One region of the Floccifex sp. genome, then DNA from elsewhere that is predicted to be linked to it. Evidence: a T-box and tRNA genes for the amino acid it is inferred to sense, from the RefSeq annotation. Region 1 holds a T-box; the other holds one or more tRNA genes.
The links. The T-box of region 1 lies ahead of ileS (isoleucine--tRNA ligase). A T-box ahead of a tRNA ligase gene usually reads a tRNA of that ligase, here a tRNA-Ile.

Region 1 (4,290 bases):
TCTGGTTTAAAATCAGAGAGTTTTTTTTAACTTATCACTTTTAAATAACGAATTATATGTTATAATTACTTGGTAAAGAAGGAGGTTTTCCTATGGGAATTATGGATAATATTAAAAACTTCGTTGCTCCAGTTGAAGATGATGAAGAAGAATATGAACAAGAACCAGTTCAACAACAAGCTCAACAACCAGTTGTAGAACAAGAACCACAAACTCGTTATGAAAGACCAAAACGTCAAAGTGCGTCAACTACTTTAAATGCGAATACAAAAATGGTTTTATTTGAACCAAGAAGTTTTGGAGAAGCAGAAGAAGTTGGAACTCGTTTAAAAGAAGGGCGTGCTGTTGTTGTCAATTTACATAAATTAGATCGTGAATATGCACAACGTACAATCGACTTTTTAACAGGTGTTGTTTTCGCCTTGGATGGAAAAATTCAAAAAATTGGACAAAATGTAATTTTATGTTCACCTTCACAAATTGGTGTACAAGGTTCAATTAATCTTGGAAGTCCAGACGATTTCGACGATGCCGAATAGTTTTTACAACAAATTTAAAGGTCATGAATTGTTTATTGCTTCGATGCAAGATCAATTTGATTTGGTGCATTATAGAGCAAAGCCAATTGTGACCTCTTTTTTGACTATAAATGAACAAGAAATAGTTAAGACAATTTGTCCGGGTAATCTTTCTGTTTCCTTTTTTGGAGGCTATGAAAATGCGATTCGTCAAGTATGCTGCATTAGTGAATATGATGAAGAATTTGATTATGATATTTGTTGTTTAATGACAAGATATAATTCGAATTATAATTCTATTTCACATCGTGATGTATTAGGGGCTTTGATGAATTTAGGAATTGATCGAAATCAAATAGGCGACTTTGTTATTGAACAAGATAGAGTTTATATTTTTTGTAAAAAAAATATAAGTGAATTTATCATTATGCAATGTAATACGATTGCTCGAACAAAAGTAAAGTTTGATTATACTGAAAATATTCCTTTAAATATTCAAAACTTTAAAGAACTACACATTAATTGTGCAAGTAATCGACTTGATGCGATTGTTGCTCAACTTGCTCGTTGTTCTCGAAAAGAAGCTTTAAATAAAATTCATCATAAAGATGTAAAACTTAATGATTTTGAGCTTGAAGAAAATTGTCAATTGTGCTTAAATGATGTTGTTTCTATTCATCGAGTAGGAAAGTTTATTTATAGAGGTGTTGTTTCGACAACAAAAAAAGATCGATATATTCTAAAATTTGATCAATTTATTTAGCTATGAAAAAGACGCGTTTCTTTTTACTAATCACATTAGAGAAAAGCTGGATGGTGCAAAGCTTTGTGACGTAAATGGAAATATCACTTTGAGCTGATTTTCTGAATTAAGTAAGAAAATCCGGGTTATTCCGTTATCTTTATTGAGGTGCTTGTATATTTATATAATATAGAGGAACTAAGGTGGTATCGCGTAATAAACGTCCTTAGAGGGACGTTTTTTTTATTGGAAAGGAAAAGGAAAAATGGATTATAAAGAAACATTGCACATGCCTAAAACAGGTTTTGAAATGCGTGGAAATTTGCCTAAAAAAGAACCTGGAATTCAAAAACGTTGGAAGGATATGGATTTATATGACAAGATGTTAGAACAAAGAAAAGATGCAAAGCCTTTCGTTCTACATGATGGTCCTCCTTATGCGAATGGTGACATTCACTTAGGACATGCTTTAAACAAAATTTTAAAGGATGTTATCAATCGTTCTCACTACATGATGGGAGATAAAATCATCTATATTCCGGGATGGGATACACATGGTTTACCAATTGAAACAGCAGTAACTAAATTAGGTTACGATCGTAAAAAAATGCCTTTAGCTGAATTTAGAAAAATTTGTATGAACTATGCTTTAGAACAAGTTGAAAAGCAAAAAGCAGGATTCTTATCTTTAGGTTCAATTGGTGATTATGACCATCCTTATATTACTCTTCAAAAAGAATTTGAAGCCAAACAAATCGAAGTGTTCGGTAAAATGGCTACAAAAGGGTTGATTTATAAAGGATTGAAACCTGTTATTTGGTCACCTAGTTCTGAGTCAGCTTTAGCGGAAGCAGAAGTTGAATACAAAGATGTGAAGAGTCCAACAATTTATGTTAAATTCCAAGTTAAAGATGGAAAAGGTGTGTTAACTAGTGATGATTATTTTGTGATTTGGACAACTACACCTTGGACTATTCCTGCTAACTTAGGTATTTCTGTTCATCCTGATTTTGACTATGCACTAGTTAAAACAGAAAAAGGAAATTTGATCATGTTAGCTGAAATGGTTGATTCTTTATGTGACTTATTTGGTCTTGAACAACGCGATGTTATTAGAACTTATAAAGGTAAAGAATTTGAATATATTACATGTACGCATCCATTATATGAAGATAGAGAATCTATCTTGATGTGTGGAGAACACGTTACTGCAGATGCTGGTACTGGATGTGTTCATACAGCTCCTGGTTTTGGTATGGATGACTTTATCATTGGTAATAAATATAATTTACCTGTATATGTCAATGTCGATGAAAAAGGATGCATGACAGAAGATTGTGGGGAATGGCTAGCTGGTCAATATGTTGAAGATGCCAATAAGACAGTTACAATGCGTCTAGATGAATTAGGATGTTTATTAAAACTTCAATTTATTACACACTCTTATCCACATGACTGGCGTACAAAGAAACCAGTAATTTATCGTGCCACTACGCAATGGTTCGCATCTATTGATAAAATTAGAGATGAATTATTGGAACAAATTCATAATGTAGAATGGACTCCTAGTTGGGGAGAACAAAGAATGCACAATATGATTGCGGATCGTGGTGACTGGTGTATTTCACGTCAACGTGCATGGGGTGTTCCAATTCCTATTATTTATGGAGAAGATGATACACCTTTAATTGATGAAGAAATTTTCAAACATGTTGCTGAATTATTCGCAGAATATGGTTCAAATGTATGGTTTGAAAGAGAAGCTAAAGATTTATTACCGGAAGGTTATACTTCTGAACACTCACCAAATGGTGTATTTCGTAAAGAAATGGATACAATGGATGTATGGTTCGATTCAGGTTCATCACATACAGGATGTATTAAAGAAAGAGGTCTAGATTATCCTGTTGATTTATACTTTGAAGGATCTGATCAATACCGTGGATGGTTTAACTCAAGCTTAATCGTTGGTACAGCTGTTCATGGACAAGCTCCTTATAAAGCTGTTTTATCACATGGATTCGTAATGGATGAAAAAGGACAAAAAATGTCTAAATCATTATGGAATGCAGTAGCTCCTGGAGAAATCACTAAGAAATATGGTGCTGATATTCTTCGTTTATGGGCTTGTTCAGTTGATTATCAAGCTGATGTTTCAATGGGACAAAATATCTTGAAACAAGTTAGTGACAACTATCGTAAAGTACGTAATACATTCCGTTTCTTAATGGCTAACTTAGATGACAACGAATTTAATAAAGAACAATGTCTTCCATTTAATGAATTAAGCAAATTAAATCAATATATTTTAGTATTATTGAAAGATGCAAGTGACTATGTAATCAAAGCATATAATGAATATCGTTTCTCTGATGTTGTAAGTTATTTATCAAATTTAATGACAAATGATTTATCTGCATACTATTTAGATTACACAAAAGACATTTTATATATTGAAAACGTTGATAGTCATGCTCGCCGTGAAGTTCAAACTGTTTTATATACAGCTGTTGAAGTGTTAGCTAAATTGTGGAATCCAATTCTTTGCCATACTTGTGAAGAAATCAATGATTTCATGAAATTTAATTCTGAATCAATTCAATTAGAGTCTTTCGTTTCATTAGAACTTGATTTTGATGTTGAAGACATTAAGGCAAAAATGAAAACTTTATTTGAAATTCGTAAAGATGTGTTTAAAGCATTAGAAGAAAAACGTTCTGAAAAATTGATTGGAAAACCATTAGAAGCTAAAGTCAACTTACATGTTAGTCCTGAACAAAAAGCTGTTATTGATGAAATGTTAAGTAATGTACCACAATGGTTCACAGTATCTCAAATTGAATTCACAAATGATGAATTAACACAATACGAAGTATGTCAAGTTAGTGTTGAAAAAGCACAAGGAACTGTTTGTCCTAGATGCTGGAATATCACTACAACTTCTCATGAAGATGGATTGTGTGATCGTTGTTTTGATGTTTTAAATAAATAGTAAAAAAATTAGGGTTGATGCGCATCAACCCTTTTTTA
Region 2 (19,904 bases), on a different contig from region 1:
AAATATAACTCAGAGTTTTCAAAAGAAATGACAAGATCTGTACAAAAGTACTTAGATCAATTTGAGGGATAAACTATGGAATACAGTAAAATAATGAAAGTAACACCAAAAGAATTATTTGATGCCTTTGAATTATCAATTATTGAAGATATTCATCAAGCTACAAATAAAAAGGTTCATAAAATTCAAACGGGTACGCAATATAGTAAAAAAGGGAAACACGATACTATTCATGTAAAAGTTGAATCATTTGTTCCAGGTAAAGAATATAAAGCGAATATTTCAAATTCTAAAGAAATTGTGAAAATGGCATATGTTGTAGAAGACCTTAATGATGGTACGTGTAATGTAACATATACAGAAGATTATTTTGATATTAAGAATGAAGAAAATAAGAAGGGAAGAATTTCGTCTTTTCGTTTTAAACAAGCGGCTTCGAAACAATTTAAAACAATTGAAAAATATATTTTAAGTCATAGGGTTGACAAAGAGGAACAAAATAAATAAAATAGAATTGGAATAATTCTAAAGGAGGCTAATATGACTAAATACGCTAAAATGATACTCGATTTAATCAATTTATCTAATTGTCATTTAACCGCTGAAGAGATTTATTTCAAGATGAAAGAACAGAACAGTAAGATTGTCTTAGCTACTGTTTACAACAATCTTTCGAGTTTATATGATCAAGGACTCATTCATAAAGTGAAGGTCGATGGACAACCAGATCGTTATGACAAAATCATTCGCCACGATCATTTGATTTGTAAGAAATGTGGAAAAATTACGGATTTGTTTTTAACGGATTTAACGTCATCACTTCAAAATCAATTGGATGTACCAGTTGAGTCATATGATTTAAATATAAGCTATGTATGTGAAGATTGTCGCCATGAAAGAAATTAAAACGGAGGAAATAAATATGTCAAAATGGGTATGTAAAGTATGTGGATATGTATATGAAGGAGATGTTTTACCAGAAGATTATGTATGTCCTTTATGTAAGAAACCAGCTTCAGTTTTTGAAAAAGTAGAAGAAGCTAAATCTAATCCTTATGCAGGAACACAAACAGAAAAGAACTTAGAAACTGCTTTTGCAGGTGAATCACAAGCACGCAATAAATATACTTTCTTTGCTTCAGTTGCGAAAAAAGAAGGTTTCGAACAAATTAGTGCTTTATTCCAAAAAACAGCTGATAATGAAAAAGAACACGCTAAAATGTGGTTCAAAGAATTAAATGGAATTGGATCAACTGCCGATAACTTATTGTCAGCTGCTGAAGGTGAAAACTACGAATGGACTGATATGTATGATGGATTTGCCAAAACAGCTGAAGAAGAAGGATTCCCTGAATTGGCTAAAAAATTCAGAATGGTAGCTGCTATTGAAAAACACCATGAAGAACGTTATAGAGCGTTATTAAAGAATGTGGAAATGGCAGAAGTATTTGCGAAAAGTGAAGTAAAAGTTTGGGAATGCCGTAACTGTGGTCACATTGTAGTGGGAACACAAGCTCCAGAAGTTTGTCCGGTATGTGATCATCCACAAGCTTATTTTGAAATTCATGCTGAAAATTATTAATTTAATTGACAAAGTGTATTGTTCAAAAGCAACAATACACTTTTTTTTTATGTGTTCAAAACAACTAAAACAACGATATTTCAAGTCTTGTTTTTAATTAAATTTGGCATAATATTAGAAATCGAGGTGGCACTATGAATTATTATATTGACGGACAACAAACCGGGCAAAGAACATTTTGGGCGGCAGTGAATACGCTAGCAGGAGAATTTCAAAAGGAATTATTATTGGAAGGAAAGAAAGTAAGAATTGCGCAAAGTTTATATTGGATTGAAGTAAATAACGTAAATTATGTGTAAACCCTTTCAAAGTTTCTTGATTTTAAAAAATGGGTATGATAGTATCTAAATGTAATTTATGGATTGTTAGAGTTGACCGTGACTACACAAAACCTGTTTACAGTTTTTTTCTGTGAGCAGGTTTTTTTATTTTTTAGGAGGAAGCATGCTGATTAAAAAAATCCTGAATAACAACGCCGTCATCACATTAAACGATCGTAAAGAAGAGATTGTTGTAATGGGGAAAGCCATTGCTTATGGAAAAAAAGCAGGCGATGACGTTGATGTATCTAAGATTCAAAAATGTTTTGAAGTGTGTTTAAAGCCAAATCAAAAGAAAATGATGAATATGTTGAAAGATATTCCTATTGAATACATGGAAATATCGGATCAAGTCATTCAAAAAGCTCGTAAAGAACTAAATACGGAAATTGATGATTTGTTGTATATCACATTAACAGATCATATTCATTCAAGTATTGAACGATTTAAAGATGGAATTCCATTAAAAAATCAATTAATACATGAAATTAAGCATTTTTATAAAGATGAATATGAACTAGGTTTATGGACATTGGAATTAATTAAAGAGAAATACGACATTGAAATGCCAGAAGACGAAGCTGGCTTTATTGCGATGCATATTGTAAGCAGTGAAGTTGGAAAAGATATGGGAGATGTCTATGAAATTACTAATTTAATTCAAGAAGTATTAAGTATTGTGAAATTGTATTTTCAAGTTGAATTAGATGAAAATTCATTGTCTTATTATCGCTTTGTGACACATTTAAAATACTTTGGGAAACGTATTTTTACTAAGGCAACCCAAAATAATGATCCTTTAAATCAAGATTTATTGGAAATTATGAAGGAAAAATACATTCAATCTTATCTTTGTTCTTTAAAAATTAAAACTTTTATTGAAGAGAGATATAACTATGTATTAGAAAGTGAAGAGTGTTTGTTTTTAACAATTCATATTGCTAAGGTCATCCAAGAAAAATAAATATGAATTGCTTAAATAAAAAAAATAAAAGGAGAAAAAAGATGAAGTATGAAAATTTAGCTCGTGAGATTTTGAGCGCAGTCGGTGGAAAGAAAAACATCGCATCATTAACACATTGTATGACACGTTTACGTTTTACGTTCAATGACAATGCCAAAGTGGATGAACAAAAATTAGAAAACATTGAAGGAGTTGTTTCTTTAGTAAAATCAGGGGGACAATATCAAGTTGTAATCGGTACACACGTACACGATGTATATTTAGATGTTTGTGAATTAGCGGGAATTAAAGAAGATGAACCAATTGAAGAAAAAAAGAAAAAAGGATTTGTTTCTAGTTTAATCGGAGCTATCACAGGATGTATCGGACCAATTATCCCAGTATTAGTTGGATGTGGATTGGGTCGTTGTATTTTAATGATTATCAGTATGCTTGGATTGGCAAATGCTGAAACAAGTTATACATACTATATTTTTAATTTTGTATTTGATGCTGGATATTATTTCTTACCAGTATTTACAGCGGTTGCTGCTGCCAAACACTTTAAATGTAATCCATTTATTGCAGCTGTATTAGGAGCTGCTTTAGTACATCCAAACTGGACAGCTACTACAAGTCCTATTATTCAAGAAGTAGGAAAAATGTTTAGTGTAATCCCAGTATTTGGAATTTCATATACATCAAGTTTCTTACCTGCTATCTTAGTAACTTGGGCAATGAGTAAAGTAGAACATGGATTAAATAAAGTAACACCACAAGTTGTGAAAAACTTAGTTGTTCCACTAGGAACTTTATTAATCATGATTCCAATTGAATTCACTATTTTAGCTCCATTGATGGGAATTATCTCAATCTATTTAGGAAAAGCATTATTATGGTGCTACAATACATTAGGAATGTTTGGATTGGCTATTCTATGCTTCGTATATCCATGGGTTGTTACTTGTGGAATGCATGCGCCATTAGCTGTTGCCGGAATGCAATTATTAGCTGCCAATGGATATGATCCAATTTCAAGAACCTTAACACTTACTGCGAATATGGCACAAGGAGCTGCTTGTATTGCGGTTGGAATTAAAACAAAAAATAGAGACTTAAAAGAAACTTCATTTTCTTCTGCTGTTACAGCTTTAATCGGTGGAATCACAGAACCAGCTATTTATGGAGTTACTTTAAAATTAAAGAAACCAATGATTGCGGTATCGATTGGATCAATGGTAGCTGGATTATATGCTGGATTCTGTGGATTAAAAGCTTATGCCTTCATGTCACCAAGCTTAGTTAACTTTGCGATGTGGGCTGGACCAGATGGAAGTTCTAATTTAATTAATGCGTTTGTGACAATTGCAATTTCAATGGTAGTCACTTTCATTATGACATTGGTATTAGGATGGGAAGAGCCAGAAGAAAAAACACAAATTCAAAAGAAATCATCAAATGTTGTTAATACTGTTTCAGCACCTGTAACAGGAAAAGTTGTAGCGTTAAAAGATGTAAACGACAAAGCATTTTCATCTGAAGCATTAGGAAAAGGTGTTGCGATTATTCCAGAAGAAGGAAAAGTGTATGCACCAGAAGATGGAATTGTTTCTGCTTTATTTGATACAAAACACGCAATTGGAATCACAACAAAAGATGGTGTTGAAGTTTTAATTCACATTGGGATTGATACAGTTAACTTAGCTGGTAAAGGATTTACTTCTCATGTAGCACAAAACCAACAAGTTAAAAAAGGTGATTGTTTAGTTGAATTTGATTTAGATGAAATCAAAAAAGAAAACTATGATACAACAACTATGGTTGTAATCACAAACACTTCAAATTACTTAGAAGTCATTCCAACAAAAGAAGGAAAAGTTCAAACAGGTGATGCATTACTTACAGTAATGTAAAGATAGGAGTACTTATGATATACGCAGATTTACATGTACACACAAATTATAGCGATGGAACACAGACAATCGAAGAAGTAATGTCACTAGCGAAAGAAAAAGGAATTAAAGCAGTGGCAATCACAGACCATGATACGGTATTTCACTGGGATCAAGTAAAAGAAATTAGTGAACAATTTGGTATTACACCCATTCGTGGAGTGGAAATGAGTTGTTACGACTTTGATGTGTATAAAAAAGTTCATATTGTGGGATTGTTTCTAAATGATCATCCAGAACATGTGAATCAATTATGTCAAGAAACACTTTTAAAACGCGATGCATATCATCATGAATTAATTGAAGAACTAAATAAAAAAGGATTAGACATTACATATGAGGACGCAAAGAAATTTGCGCCTCATAATATTGTCTTTAAAATGCATTTATTCTTAGCCATTGTTTCTAAATACCCAGAATATGCTACTAAAGCGAAATATCGTGAATTATTCGCATCTAAAACAACCAAAGAAACGGACATGAAAATGGGATATATCGAAGTACAACAAGGAATTCAAGCTATTTTAAAAGACGGTGGAATTCCAATTCTTGCCCATCCATGTGAATACGATAATTACGATGAAATTGAAAAATATGTAGGCTATGGTTTAAAAGGAATTGAGATTTCTCATTCGAGCATGAAAGAACAAGACTATGTTTTGACAAAACAATATGCCAAGAACTATAATTTACTACAATCTGGTGGAAGTGATTTCCATGATAAGAAATTATCAATCATGGGACAACACGGTTTGACTAAAGAACAATTTGAACAATTATGTAAGGAAAGTCATCATGAAATTAAATATTAATAACTTTAGAGATATTTCTGGATATACAAACACAGAAGGAAAAACAATGAAACCAAATATGATTTTTAGAGGAGCTTCTCTTGATAAAATCACAGACGAACAAGCAAAATATATGGAAGATACATTAAATATTCGACATATTTTAGATTATCGTGATCAACAAGAAGCAAATTCTAAAAAAGATTATCCTTTTGAAAAAGCTGAATACGAAAGAATTTCAGCTTTAATCACTTCAAATAATGAAGCACAAGGATTTGATTTTGGAGAATTATTAAAAAAAGAAATGACGCCATCTCATCTAACCTATATGACAAACTATTTATTAGATGGATATTCACACATGCCATTTAATAATCCTGCTTATCATCGTTTATTTGATTTATTATTGGAAAACGATGGATGTGTATATTTCCATTGTTCAGCAGGAAAAGATCGTACCGGAATTGCAGGCTTCTTAATTATGATTGCTTTAAAAATGACAGAAGAAGATGCGATTCAAGAATACTTAAAATCAAATGCATCATTAAAAGACTTTGTAGAAGGTTTTTATGCTTCAATGAATGTTCCTGATGAATATCGTAAATACGGAGATGAATTGTTGTATGTGAATGAAAAGAATATTCAATGCACAATTAAAGCCATTAAAGAAAAATACAGTTCATATGATGAATTCTTAGAAAAAGAATATGGACTTGATGAAAATAAAAGAAATCAATTAATTTCAATTTATTGTGAATAAGGAAGTACAATGAGCATTTTAGAAAATTGGCCCCATGGAATTATTGTCTTTCGTATTTTAATTGCCACAATTTGTGGTGCTTTAATTGGATCTGAAAGAACAAGTCGAAATAAAGGAGCAGGATTAAGAACCCATGCGATTTTATCATTAGGAGCTTGTCTAATAATGTGCTTATCAAAATATGGATTTACTGATTTAGCAACAAACGGAGATCCAGCTCGATTGGCTGCCCAAATTGTCAGTGGAATCGGATTTTTAGGAGCCGGTGTTATTTATGTACGACATGGATCTGTTTCAGGTCTTACCACAGCAGCTGGAATTTGGACGACATCTGCTATTGGTATGTGTATAGGAGCTGGTTTATATGATGTTGGAATCTTAGCCACTTGTATGATTTTATTTATTCAAATGTTGTTTCATAAAGGGAAGATTGTAAAGATGGCTCACTCATCGATTATGATTCAAATTGAAACTAAAAATCAAAAGGAATTACTACAAGATCTACAAAGTGTATTTGATTCAATGGATGTGCAAATTCAAGACTATAAAATTGTGAAAACACAATCTGATTCAATTTTATTTGAATTTGAAGGATTAGCACCACGTAAATTTAATAAAGAAACATTATTTTCAAAAATATTAGATAAAGACTATGTAATTTCATTGGAAAGTTAGGGATTCGTAAAAACGAATCCTATTTTTTTATCTGATTTATGAATAGAAGAATACATTAAGTATAAACATTATTTTACCAAACACATCGTAAATGCAATGATATTAGCTTTTCTAGTTTCAATCATTGGATTTTGATAAGTGGTTTCTATTTTTTTCATAAAAATGTTCTTCTGCTTTAACAAATATATTTAAGTTCTTACACTGATAATGAAAATTCTTTAGTAATAATATCTGTTATGAGAAAATCTTTTTTTATAAGTTTCCTTAAGAATTATTTTATGATACAGATATAATCATTTTTTTACTCATTTATTGTTTATTACTCTTATTAAACCTCCATACAATAGAACTGGAACAACAAATAGCATATGTTAAATTTGTTAAAAAGTCAGGTTCATTTATATGGATCATAACCCAAAAAGTCAAAGGAATACTTACTATAAACAATATGATATTCTTCACTTTATTAGAAAAAGATTTTTTGGTTAGCCAACACATAAGTGCAACTATAACAATAATGACACCAATAATGTAGGCTAGCGTTTCAAATATACCATAAATCATAATATTTTAATTAATCAGGTAGCGAGCATTTGATAAGTAGTTTCTTGGGCAAAAATTGATACAGTTCCTAAGTTATTAAAGATTCCTACACACGTACAAAAAGTTAATAAAGATGTAAAGATTTTTTTCATAAATTTGTTCTTCCTTTATCACTACATATTTAATATACATCAAAGCATCTTTGAATAAATTAACTGACAATTATGTTTTTATTAAGAAATCTTAAAGATAATTAACGTTTATTAATTTAAACCATTTAATACAAAAAAATGAACCTCTATTGAGGTTCGATTAAAATTATTTTTAAATACAAAAAAGCCTTTAGGCTAACCTAAAGGCAATCTCTGATATAAGTGGTGGTCCCAGCCGGAATTGAACCAGCGACACACGGATTTTCAGTCCGTTGCTCTACCAACTGAGCTATGAGACCATAAAAAATGGTTGCGGGAGAAGGATTTGAACCAACGACCTCCGGGTTATGAGCCCGACGAGCTACCAGACTGCTCTATCCCGCGATATAAAAGATGGCGGAGAAGCTGGGATTCGAACCCAGGCGCCGCTTGCACGACCTACCGGTTTTCAAGACCGGACCCTTCAGCCACTTGGGTACTTCTCCATGTGTGTTAAAATTTTGGTGGACCCTGCAGGACTCGAACCTGCGACCGATCGGTTATGAGCCGACTGCTCTGACCAACTGCGCTAAGGGTCCAAACAAGGTTGGTGGCTGGAGTGAGACTCGAACTCACGACCTTCCGGGTATGAACCGGATGCTCTAGCCAACTAAGCTACCCAGCCAGATGGTCGGGATGACAGGATTTGAACCTGCGACCCCTTGATCCCAAATCAAGTGCACTACCAAGCTGTGCTACATCCCGATGATGGCGCGCCCTGCAGGAATCGAACCCACAACCTTTTGATCCGTAGTCAAACGCTCTATCCAGTTGAGCTAAGGGCGCATCAATTAGTGCCTAAATAATATACCATGAGGTAAACATCTTTGCAAGCATAAATTTAAATTTTTTTTTATTTTTTTTAAAACTTTTTTAAATTAGTGCTTCCTTCATGATTATAGCACAAAAGAATACTAAAAAGCTATAAAAGCTTTCTAGTATTCTTTATTTTTAATGACATTAAAACTTGTTTTATATAATCCTATGAAAACAAGTACCATCACAATACTAATCACAATAATACTTAAATTAAATTGAATTAAAGGAACAATCGAAAAAATAACACAAATACAAATTGTTAATAAAATAGTCGCAATCTTACTCTTCTCGGCATCGTATTTTAAACGAAATGGAATCTGGAAACAAACCATTGTATATACAATAGGTAAACAACACAAAGAAACGAAGATAAAATCCATTGTGAATTTATTTTGAATCATCATTGCTACACTACAACCCACTACACCAATCAACCATCCTGTTACACAACAAATCAAACACAACAAGAATTTCTCTTGTACGTATTGTTTCTTTGTTGATGGAAGGGAAAATAGAAAAGGCATTCCATTATCAAATTGATCATAGCTAATGGTTCCGATGGCATTCGTTGATAAAATAAAAGCTAAATACATAACAGCTGTATAGGGAGACAATACATATAAATAAGCACTCACAAATAAAAGAAAAATACTATACAGTGCTTGTCCTTTCATAATTTCTAAATCTTTTATAAATAAACCTTTCATAGTCTTTCTCCTTTTATCATCATGGAAATAAAATCATCAAGGGTGTTGTTTTCAATCACAATCGATGGATAATTCTCAACATAGAATTGTTTTTGATTCGTTAATAAAGAATAACCATAGGCTTCTTTTTTACAACGTAAAATATAACTTGTATCTATTTTATGAAATTGATCTTCACTTACTTTTAATATGGCATAATCACTTAATAAAACATCCATGTCTTCATGAAGTAAAATACGACCATTATCAATCATATAAATCGTATCGCATAGATTTTCAATATCACTGGAAATATGGGTACTAATTAAAATCGCATTATCTTCATCTTTTGACATAAATTCTCTTAATAAATCCAAGATTTCATCACGACTTACTACATCTAATCCTAAAGTAGGTTCATCTAATAATAGAAGCTTGGCATTATGACTCAAAGCACAAATGACTTTAATTTTAGATTTCATCCCAAATGAAAATTCTTTAATTTTTTTATCTTCAGGAAGATGATATTCTTTTACTTTCTTTTGGAAATAATTCTCATCAAATTGAGGATACGTATTCTTCATAATATTTTTAATTTGTTTAATTGATAAATACGAACTATAAAAAGAATCTGATAATACAACACCAATTTGACAACGATCCAATGAAGTTAATTCATCTTTATTCTTATCAAAAAGAAAAATAGAACCACTATCAATGGAAATAATATTTAATATAGATTTATATAAAGTACTTTTACCCGATCCGTTTTTACCAATTAAACCCGTAATCATTCCCTTAGGAACATGCAAGGAACAATTTAATTCAAAATCAGGATAAGATTTCACAACGTTATTTATTTTAATCATCTTTCTTCCTCCAAAATAAGTGCAACTAAATCACATAATTCTTCTTTTGATATGCCATTTTGTAGTGCACTAGAAAAAACTTGTTCTAACTCTTTTTGTGTCTTCGTTAATTGTTCTTCTTTCATTAATGAACAATTAATTTCCTTAACATAACTACCTTTTCCATGAACCGTTTGAATAAAACCAGTTTGTTCTAAGTTGTCATAGGCTTTTTTAACTGTTAAAGCACTGATTTTTAATTCATTGGCTAAGCCACGAACCGATGGTAAGGCATCATTTTCATTTAATTCATGACTGATAATTTGATTTTTTATTTGATTCACGATTTGTTCATAAATAGGAATCATACTTGAATGGTTAATAATAATTTTCATAGGTACCTCTATAAACAGTATATAACAGTATATAACACATAACAATATCAAAATCTTATTTTTTAAAATAAAAAAGATGATAAAATAAAGAAGGAGGTATCATTTATGAGTGATTTAGATCAAGTAAAAGGGAATTTAATTGTATCTTGCCAAGCTTTACCAGATGAACCGCTTCATTCATCATTTATCATGGGAAGAATGGCTCTAGCAGCCTATCAAGGAGGAGCCAAAGGAATTCGTGCCAATACGGTTGCGGATATTGAAGAAATTAAAAAGAATGTTGATTTACCAGTTATTGGAATCATCAAAGAAGTGTATGGAGATTCACCGGTATACATTACGCCAACAATGAAAGAAGTTGACGCTTTAATGGAAATCAAACCAGATATCATTGCCGTTGATGCGACTTGTCGTATTCACCCCGATGGAAAAACAATTGATGAATTCTTTAAAGATATTAAAGTTAAATATCCAAATCAATTATTAATGGCCGATTGTGCAACACCAGAAGAAATGGTTCATGCCGATGAATTGGGATTTGATTTCATTGGAACAACTTTAGTTGGTTATACAGAACAATCAAAGGGAATGAAAATTGAAAACGATGACTTCAAAATTATTCGTGATTTATTAGCGGTTTGTAAACATAAAGTCATTGCCGAAGGAAATATTGATACACCAGAAAAAGTAAGACGTGTATTAGATTTGGGATGTTATAGTTGTGTAGTTGGATCTATTATTACTCGTCCACAAGTTATCACAAAACGCTTTGTTGATGCGATTAAAAAATAAATAATATGAAGATGCTTCAAAATGAAAGGAAGCATCTTTTTTTAAAAGAAATTTATATGAATAGTGTATAATAAAGAAAGGAGTCAAAAAAATGTTAGAAAAAAATCAATTGGAAACATTGCTTTCTCTTTGCCTTGATAGTAAAGCTGATTTTGCGGAAATCTTTGAAGAAGAAACAACATCGGAATCCATTAATTTATTAAACGGAATTGTGGAAGACGTTGATCTAACGAATCGAAAAGGAATTGGAATTCGCATTTATTGTGGATGTCAATCCGTATATGGATATACCAATGATTTAGAAATGGAATCTTTAATTGAATTCACAAAATCTTTAAAAGAAGCATTTGGAAACGAACAAAAAAATTGTCAAATTACTTTAAAAGAAGAAACAATCGAAAATAAACATAAAATAGAAATCAATCCCTTTGATGTTGAACTAAAAGATAAAGTGAAATTACTTAAAAAAGCCAATCGCTATGCACATTGTGATGGACGTATTTTTAAGGTGCAATGTAACTTGTTAAGCGTATGTCAACACGTTCAAATCTCTAATACTAAAGGAAAACTCGTACAAGATACCCGAATTCGTACGCGCCTTCCAATTAGTGTTTATGCCAAGGAAAACGACAAAATGCAATCCGGTTTTGAAGGACCTGGAGCAAGTAGTGGATTGGAATACTTCAGTGATGAATTCATCAAAGAAAAAGCTAGAGAAGCGAGTCGAGTTGCCTTAGTCAACTTAGAAGCGAAAGATTGCCCATCTGGAAAGATGCCAGTCATTATTGATAATGGATTTGGAGGCGTTATTTTCCATGAAGCATGTGGACATGCCCTTGAAGCTAGCGCTGTAAGTAAAAATCAAAGTGTTTTTGCGAATAAATTAAATACCCAAATCGCAAGTAGTAAAGTAACCGCTATTGATGATGGTACCATTCCTAATGGATGGGGATCTCAAAACGTAGATGATGAAGGAAATCCGCAACAAAAGCGTGTTCTTATTAAAGATGGAATTCTTGTATCGTATATGGTTGATCAATTAAATGGACGAAGAATGAATATGGAATCAACAGGATCTTCAAGAAGACAATCTTATAAATATGAACCAACATCACGTATGTCAAATACCTATATCGCAGCTGGAGACGATGACTTTGAAGAAATGTTTGAAGGCATTGAAAAAGGATTGTATGCCAAAAAAATGGGTGGAGGAAGTGTCAATCCTCAAACGGGAGAATTTAATTTTGCGGTAAATGAAGGATATTTAATTGAAAATGGTAAAATCACATATCCAGTTAAAGGAGCTACTTTAATTGGAAGTGGAGCTGAAATATTAATGAACATTGACCGTGTGGGGAAAAATCTAGCCCGTGCTCAAGGAATGTGTGGAGCAAGTTCAGGAAATGTTCCAACCGATGTCGGACAACCCGCTATTCGTGTTTCTTCTATTACGGTAGGAGGTACATGCAATGAATAAACAAAAATGGATTTTAAAAGCACAAGAATTAGGAATTCAAGAATTTGAAATCTATCAGAATTTATCTTATGAAAAAGAAGTGACTTGGTTTAATGGCACAATGGATAAATTTGAAACAAGTAAAGTATTGGGAACCTATATTCGTGGAATTATTGATGGCAATATGTCCAATATGTATCTAGAACAAGTCGATGATGACAATTGTGATTACATTCTTCATCAATTAATCAATCAAATATCGATTATTAACTCTAAAGAAAAAGATACAATACGACAAGCTGAGAATATTGAACCCATAAAAAAAGACACACAATGGCTTACACCATCAATGGATGATGTCTACAAAATCATGGAACAACTAGAAAAGAAGACACTTGAATACGATGAAAGAGTTATTCAAGTCGCTCATGAATCTTGGAATGAAGCCAAAGAAACCATTTCAATTACTAACTCCAAAGGAATTGATTTAGTTGATGAAGACCAGCTTCAATACTTAGCTATGTCTGTTGTCGTGCAACAAGGACAAGAAATTAAAGACTATACCGAAATTGAAATCTTACCTGATTTATCACAATTTAAAATGGACGAATTTATTTCAAGAACGGTTGATAAAGCGCTATTGAAATTAAATTCAAAATCATATCCATCTATGACATCACCCGTGATATTCACAAGTGATGCGATGCGTTCTTTATTTTCTAGTTTTATGGGATTGTTTAGTGGCGATTTAATTCATAAAGGACTATCTTGTTTAAAAGGAAAAGAAAATACCCAAATCTTTTCGAAAGACATTACCATTATCGATAACCCAAGAAATTTAGATGCCCTTTGTGTAAGAAGCTTCGATGATGAAGGATGCCCAACAAGTAAAAAAACACTTGTGGACCAAGGTGTCTTTAAATTAGCGCTACAAAGTACGAAATCCGCCAATCGTTTAGGACTAGAAAGCACAGGAAATGGCTTCCGTTCTGGAAGTGACATTGCGGTTCAACCTTTGAATTGTTGTATTATGCCTCAAGATCATTCTTTTGAACAAATGTGTGAACAAATGAATGAAGGACTCGTCATTGAAAGTGTAACGGGACTTCATGCTGGAATTGATTTTGTGAGTACGAATTTTAGTCTACAAGCAAGTGGATATTCAATAAAAAATGGAAAAAGAAATCAAAGTATATCATTAATTACAGTTGCCGGTAATTTCATGGAATTAATGAATGATGTAGAAATGATAGGAAATGACTTGGATTGGAAGTATCATACCATTGCTTGTCCAAGTATATATTTTAAAAAATGTGCAATAAGTGGAGAATAAAAATATGGCAGAATTTAATAATGAAAAACTAAGAGACGTTTTAAGAGATTATCGTCAAAACCCAACCCAAGAAAATGTAAATCGTATGGGAACTACGTTACAAACAGCGAGTATCTTAATTCCTTCAATTTGGGATAAAGAACCAAAAGTAGGACCAAATGGACAAATGTTGTTTCAAGAAAACACCCAATTTCAGTTCGCAATTCTACAATTAAAAAACGAACAAAAATTTATTGTTGCCTTTACATCTTATTATGACTATAAACACTGGGACACAGAAAAACGCTTTAAACCAATGGTTTTACCTTTAACTCGTTTTATGAAATTAATTAAAAATGTACCAGATGATATTAAAGGTATTTTTATCGATCCAACGGATGTCAAAATCCCATTGGATATGAATTTCTTACATCAAGTAGAGGCAAGAGAAACAGCCCAACATACTTCGATGAAGAAAAGAGAATTTAAAGCGAATGAAACATTAAAAATTAAAGAAGCTGAACAGGCAAAGGAATTAAAACAATCAATGATTCGTTTTGCGCAAAACGAACCATCTATTCGTGCTATTTACTTGAAAGAAAGATTAGTAGAAAAAGAAGGAACGCATTGGTTAATTGTGGTCGATATGGAACAAGAAAATCCACAAATGTTCCAGGCATTGGGTTCTTTTATTCATCCATATGATGAAAATAAAGAAATGGAATTTATGTTTGCGTCCCATCCTATTAGTCAAAAAATCATCGAAAATTCAAAGCCAGTTTATAGTAAAAATGAAATGGCCTAACTATATTTTAGAAATACTTGAAACCCTGAACCAAAAAGGGTTTCAAGCTTATTTAGTGGGAGGATGCGTTCGTGATCAAGTATTAAATATTGAATGCCATGATTACGACATAACTACCGATGCCACTCCCCAACAAGTATTAGATTTATTTCATTCCAGTGCAAGTTGTGGTATGAAACATGGAACTATCATCGTTCAAAAAGAAACAGATGTAGAAATCACAACTTTTCGTAAAGAATCAAATTATACCGATCATAGACACCCTGATTCGGTTACCTTTGTACAAGACCTTTCACAAGACTTAAAGCGAAGAGACTTTACCGTGAATGCTTTGGCATATAATCCCCAAACAGGAATAATTGATTTATTTCATGGTCTAGAAGATTGTCAAAATAAAATTATTCGTACGATTTCAGATCCCAATGAATCCTTTAATGAAGATGCCTTACGTATGTTAAGGGCTTTTCGTTTTTGCGCAAAACTTCATTTTGAAATGGACGAACATACATTCCAAGCTATCAATCATCATGCCCAAGATATTCAATATATTTCCAAAGAAAGAATTCATGAAGAATTGACGGAAATACTTTATTATGACCCTTTTCAAATTGAAAAAATGGTGGACTTATTGTATCCTATTATTCCTGAATTAAAGGAAAGTCAGCAATGCACACAAAATTCCATTTATCACTTTACCAATGTCCTTCATCATTCTTTATTAGCTATTTCATATTTACCAGAATTTGATGAAACATTGGCCTATACTTTATTGTTCCATGACCTAGGAAAACCGAAAGCGAAAACAACGAAAAATGGAATAGATCATTTCAAAAAACATCCTCTTTATTCAATGGAAATTGCGAAACGTCTTTGTGAAGAATTAAAGATGACTTCTTATCAAAAAGAAGTGATTCCTACTCTTGTTTATTATCACGATGATGGATTTAAAAAAGGAATGGATTCCATTTATTATTTTCGCATTGAATTAGGATGGAATGAAAAAATGATGGATGATTTAATCACAATACGACGATGTGATTTACTAGCGCATTCTAAAAAAGGACAAGAAACATTAAAACAATTAGATGAATTTGTATTGTTGTATGAACAAGTAAAGAAGTCATCTATTTTTAATGTGAAGGAATTAGATATTAATGGAAATGATATTATTTCGAATACCAATTTAAAAGGAAAACAAATCAAAGAAGCACTAAATGCTTGTTTAAAATATTGTTTTTATCATCCTGAACAAAATAAAAAAGAATTATTATTAGAGTATATTGGAGAACTATGGAGTTAATTATTATTATTTTATTGATTGTATTGATACTATGTGTATTATTTCTTATTTTTGAAATTAAAAATAAAGAAAACCAAATGAATCAATCAAATCACTATATTCAAAATATGGAACAAGACCTTAAGAAAATGAATCAAGTCATGACGAATGTCAAACAAAGAGGAAACTGGGGAGAATATCAGTTATCGTATTTATTGGGCATATATGCCGCTGATAATGAAGAAGTCTATAAAATGCAGTATATCCTAGACAACAATAAAATAGTAGATGCAGCTTTGTTTTTACCAGGAACTGAAAAAGTATTGTGTATTGATTCTAAATTTCCTATGGAAAATTATTTAAAAATGAATGAAGATAAAGAAAACCAAGAGTATTATTTTCGTTTATTTAAAAATAATATAAAAAAACACATTGATGATGTTTCAACGAAATACATCACACCCTATACAGCCAATCAAGCTATTTTATTTATTCCGAGTGAAGCTATTTATCAATTTATTTGTTCTAAGAGCTCTGATTTATTTCAATATGCTTTAAATCAACACGTATTATTAGCTTCACCGACAACGCTAATTGGAATTATTTATACATTGATTTCCTCTACTAAAGATTTTTATCGTCAAAGTCATGTCGAAGAAATTGAACAAGATTTAGAGGCGCTTCTACAAGATGTGGATCGTTTACTTCTTCGTTGTGATAAAGCACAGAAAAATTTAAATAATCTACAAGAACAATATCAAATGATTTATACTTCCAGTCAAAAAATTGGAAAACGAATTCAGAAAATCACGAAAGGAGAATTATGATGATCACAACACTTAAAGGAGATATTTCCAGGCTTGATTTTGATGTCATTGTCAATCCAGCAGGAAAAGACTTAATGCCTGTAGAAGGTGTATGTTCACAAATCTTTGCTCGTGCTGGACAAGGACTCATTGATGAATGTCAATCTTTAAAAGGTTGTGATGTTGCCATGGCAAAATTAACGAAAGCCTATGATCTTCCTTGTCAGGCCATTATTCATGTTGTAGTTCCTACTTTTGTGAATATGGAAGGAGAAAAAGAAATATTGGAAGCTTGTTTCTGGAATGCTTGTGCCCAAGCCTATAGCTATGCCCGTGAACATGAATTAGAACAATTAATGGTGGCTTTTCCAGTATTAGGAAGTGATCGTGGCTATGATAAAAGACAAGCATGTGAAATTGGTGTCAGAACCATTCGTAAGTTATTTAGAGAATATCCGGATACAAAGTGCATTGATGTTGTCTTTGTTTGTGATGACCAAGAAGTATATAGCTATATGAAAGAGGAATTGAAACATGCGATCATTCGTTGATTTATCTCATGATTTTTTAAAACCTGTCCTCCATTATCAAGCTATTTGTGTGGATGCGACATTAGGAAATGGTTTAGACAGTCGTTTCTTTTTATCACAGAAAGTAAAGAAAGTCATTGCCTTTGAAGTACAACAAGAAGCTATAGATAAAAGTAATATTCAAGATACTCATTTTGAGGTTCATTTAATGGGACATGAACACATGGATGAAGTCATTCATCAAGAAGTTGATGCGATGATTTTTAACTTTGGATATTGTCCCGGACTAGATGAAAGTATTCATACGAATGTGAATACAAGCTTAGAAGCTGTAAAAAAGGGTTTGGCTTTATTAAAGAAAAAAGGAAGAATGGCATTAGTTTTTTATCCTCATGATCAAGGACAACAAGAAGCACAAGAAATAGAAAGTTATTTAATGTCTTTGAATTCGAATCAATATATGATCCTAAAAACAAAGTTAATGAATCGTAAGAGTCCTTACTTAGTGGGAATTGAAAAAATTCGTTAGTTATTTGTGATATAATAAGTACGCAAGATAGTACGTAAGATAGTACGCAAGATGAAGGAGAATTTTTATGGATGCATATAAACCGCCTTTCACAATCACAAATAAAATTTTATCTTTGGTGTCGTCGATTTCAGAAAAACTAGGCCGTATTGTTACGATAAATGAACTTGAATCTAAACCACATTTAAGAAAAAATAATAAAATAAAATCCATTCATTCTTCTCTAAAGATTGAAGCGAATTCTTTAACACTAAATCAAGTTTATGATGTAATTGATGGAAAAGCTGTTTTAGGAGAACAAAAAGAAATACAAGAAGTAAAAAATGCGTATGAGGCCTATGAGCATATAGGCGAAATCAATCCATTTAATATCCAAGACCTAAAAAAGTTTCATGGTATTATGACCAAGTATTTAGTAAAAGAATCAGGTCGATTTCGTTCCGGTGAAGAAGGTGTTTTTAGTGGGGATAAATGTATTTTTATGGCACCTCCTGCCCAATTTGTACCACAACTTATGGATGATTTGTTTGGTTGGATGAACGATGTAAAAGGTGAACTTCATCCTTTGATTTTAAGTAGTGTATTTCATTATGAATTTGTTTTTATTCATCCTTTTTCCGATGGCAATGGACGAATGGCTAGACTATGGCAAACAGCTATTTTGAAAGAATGGAAGCCAATATTTGAATTTATTCCTATTGAAAGTCAAATAGAAAAATTCCAGGAAGGTTATTATGATGCGATTTCTAAATGTTATAAAACGGGGGAATCTACAATTTTTATTACTTTTATGTTGGAACAGATTGATCAAATATTAGATGAAATTATGAAGCAAGTAAATCAAGACGATAATCAACCTGTGTATAAACTTCTTAGTGTAATGGAATGTGGCATCTCGTATTCTACGCAAATGCTTATGAAAAAAATGGGTTTAAAATCAAGAGAAGGATTTAGAAGAAACTATCTTCGCCCCGCCATTGAATTAAAGTTAATCAAAATGACGATTCCAGATAAACCAAATAGTAAAAATCAAAGATATATTAAAGTGTAAGCAGCAAGTCTGCTTATTTTTTATTTGCACGCTTTCATTAAATGATATAACATTAAAAAAGAGGACAAAAATATGGAGATTAAAGAAGCTAGTTTATTTCATGAATTTAAAGGCGATATTCAAGGAAAAGTTGAATGTTCAAAAAAACTGTATAAAGACGCGAAAAGTTTTTATAAAACAGTGGATGAATCATTAAGTGATGATACGATTATGTATGAAGTTAGTGTTGTGAATTCGGACTATAAAACAGAAGGACACTTAAATTGGGGAATTAGTTTATTACATCCTGTTTTAGTAAATGGTGAATGTAACATGACAAGAGGACACTTTCACGAAGACTTAAATTGTGAAGAATATTATTGGTGTGCTAGTGGAAGTGGGCTATTAATGTTGATGGATGAAAATGGAAAAACGTGGTGTGAACAAATGAAAGAAGGAAGTCTTCATCGTATTGATGGAGCCCATGCACATCGTTTAATTAATACATCCAATGAAGACCTAAAAGTCATCTGTGTTTGGAATGCCAATGCAGGACATGACTATAGTCGTGTGGAACAACATCCATTTCAATATCGTTTATTTAAAAGAAACGATGAAATTTGTGTTGAAGAAATATAATTTTTTTTGAATACGAAAAAAGAAGCGCTTACAGATTCGAATTCAAAATAAAAAACTTTGTTTTTTGGATAAAAATCAAAAAAATAAAGTAATTTTACACTCTTTCATGCATAATGACGATGCAAGAAGGAGTGATAAATATGTTGTACGCAACCCACTATGAACCAGAAGAATTTGTAGAATTAATCTACAAAAAGAATCTAAAAGTATTTGAAAGAGTT

Region 2: it encodes a tRNA-Ile, which carries the amino acid that the T-box ahead of ileS (isoleucine--tRNA ligase) is inferred to sense. The anticodon was not compared.

Annotation. Positions count from the first base shown of each region.
Region 1 covers NZ_JBJEEX010000128.1:63-4,352, forward strand. Annotated here, with positions in the region: gene ACI313_RS08465 (cell division protein SepF) at 93-539, shown strand; gene ACI313_RS08470 (YlmH/Sll1252 family protein) at 529-1,281, shown strand; T-box leader at 1,275-1,491, shown strand; gene ileS (isoleucine--tRNA ligase) at 1,526-4,252, shown strand; partial or broken gene ACI313_RS08480 (hypothetical protein) at 4,288-4,290, opposite strand, start outside.
Region 2 covers NZ_JBJEEX010000051.1:13,329-33,232, reverse strand. Annotated here, with positions in the region: gene ACI313_RS03295 (nitroreductase family protein) at 1-72, shown strand, start outside; gene ACI313_RS03290 (DUF3284 domain-containing protein) at 76-507, shown strand; gene ACI313_RS03285 (Fur family transcriptional regulator) at 541-906, shown strand; gene rbr (rubrerythrin) at 923-1,582, shown strand; gene ACI313_RS03275 (hypothetical protein) at 1,717-1,881, shown strand; gene licT (BglG family transcription antiterminator LicT) at 2,027-2,866, shown strand; gene ACI313_RS03265 (beta-glucoside-specific PTS transporter subunit IIABC) at 2,908-4,758, shown strand; gene ACI313_RS03260 (PHP domain-containing protein) at 4,773-5,609, shown strand; gene ACI313_RS03255 (tyrosine-protein phosphatase) at 5,593-6,348, shown strand; gene ACI313_RS03250 (MgtC/SapB family protein) at 6,358-7,023, shown strand; tRNA gene ACI313_RS03245 (tRNA-Phe) at 7,942-8,017, opposite strand; tRNA gene ACI313_RS03240 (tRNA-Met) at 8,026-8,102, opposite strand; tRNA gene ACI313_RS03235 (tRNA-Ser) at 8,113-8,203, opposite strand; tRNA gene ACI313_RS03230 (tRNA-Ile) at 8,220-8,296, opposite strand; tRNA gene ACI313_RS03225 (tRNA-Met) at 8,306-8,382, opposite strand; tRNA gene ACI313_RS03220 (tRNA-Pro) at 8,386-8,462, opposite strand; tRNA gene ACI313_RS03215 (tRNA-Arg) at 8,467-8,543, opposite strand; gene ACI313_RS03210 (ABC-2 transporter permease) at 8,693-9,283, opposite strand; gene ACI313_RS03205 (ABC transporter ATP-binding protein) at 9,280-10,131, opposite strand; gene ACI313_RS03200 (GntR family transcriptional regulator) at 10,128-10,505, opposite strand; gene ACI313_RS03195 (N-acetylmannosamine-6-phosphate 2-epimerase) at 10,611-11,297, shown strand; gene ACI313_RS03190 (TldD/PmbA family protein) at 11,389-12,774, shown strand; gene ACI313_RS03185 (TldD/PmbA family protein) at 12,767-14,086, shown strand; gene ACI313_RS03180 (enhanced serine sensitivity protein SseB C-terminal domain-containing protein) at 14,091-14,870, shown strand; gene ACI313_RS03175 (CCA tRNA nucleotidyltransferase) at 14,857-16,170, shown strand; gene rmuC (DNA recombination protein RmuC) at 16,161-16,976, shown strand; gene ACI313_RS03165 (macro domain-containing protein) at 16,976-17,506, shown strand; gene ACI313_RS03160 (tRNA (mnm(5)s(2)U34)-methyltransferase) at 17,490-18,014, shown strand; gene ACI313_RS03155 (Fic family protein) at 18,082-19,065, shown strand; gene ACI313_RS03150 (glucose-6-phosphate isomerase family protein) at 19,138-19,683, shown strand; gene ACI313_RS03145 (hypothetical protein) at 19,824-19,904, shown strand, end outside.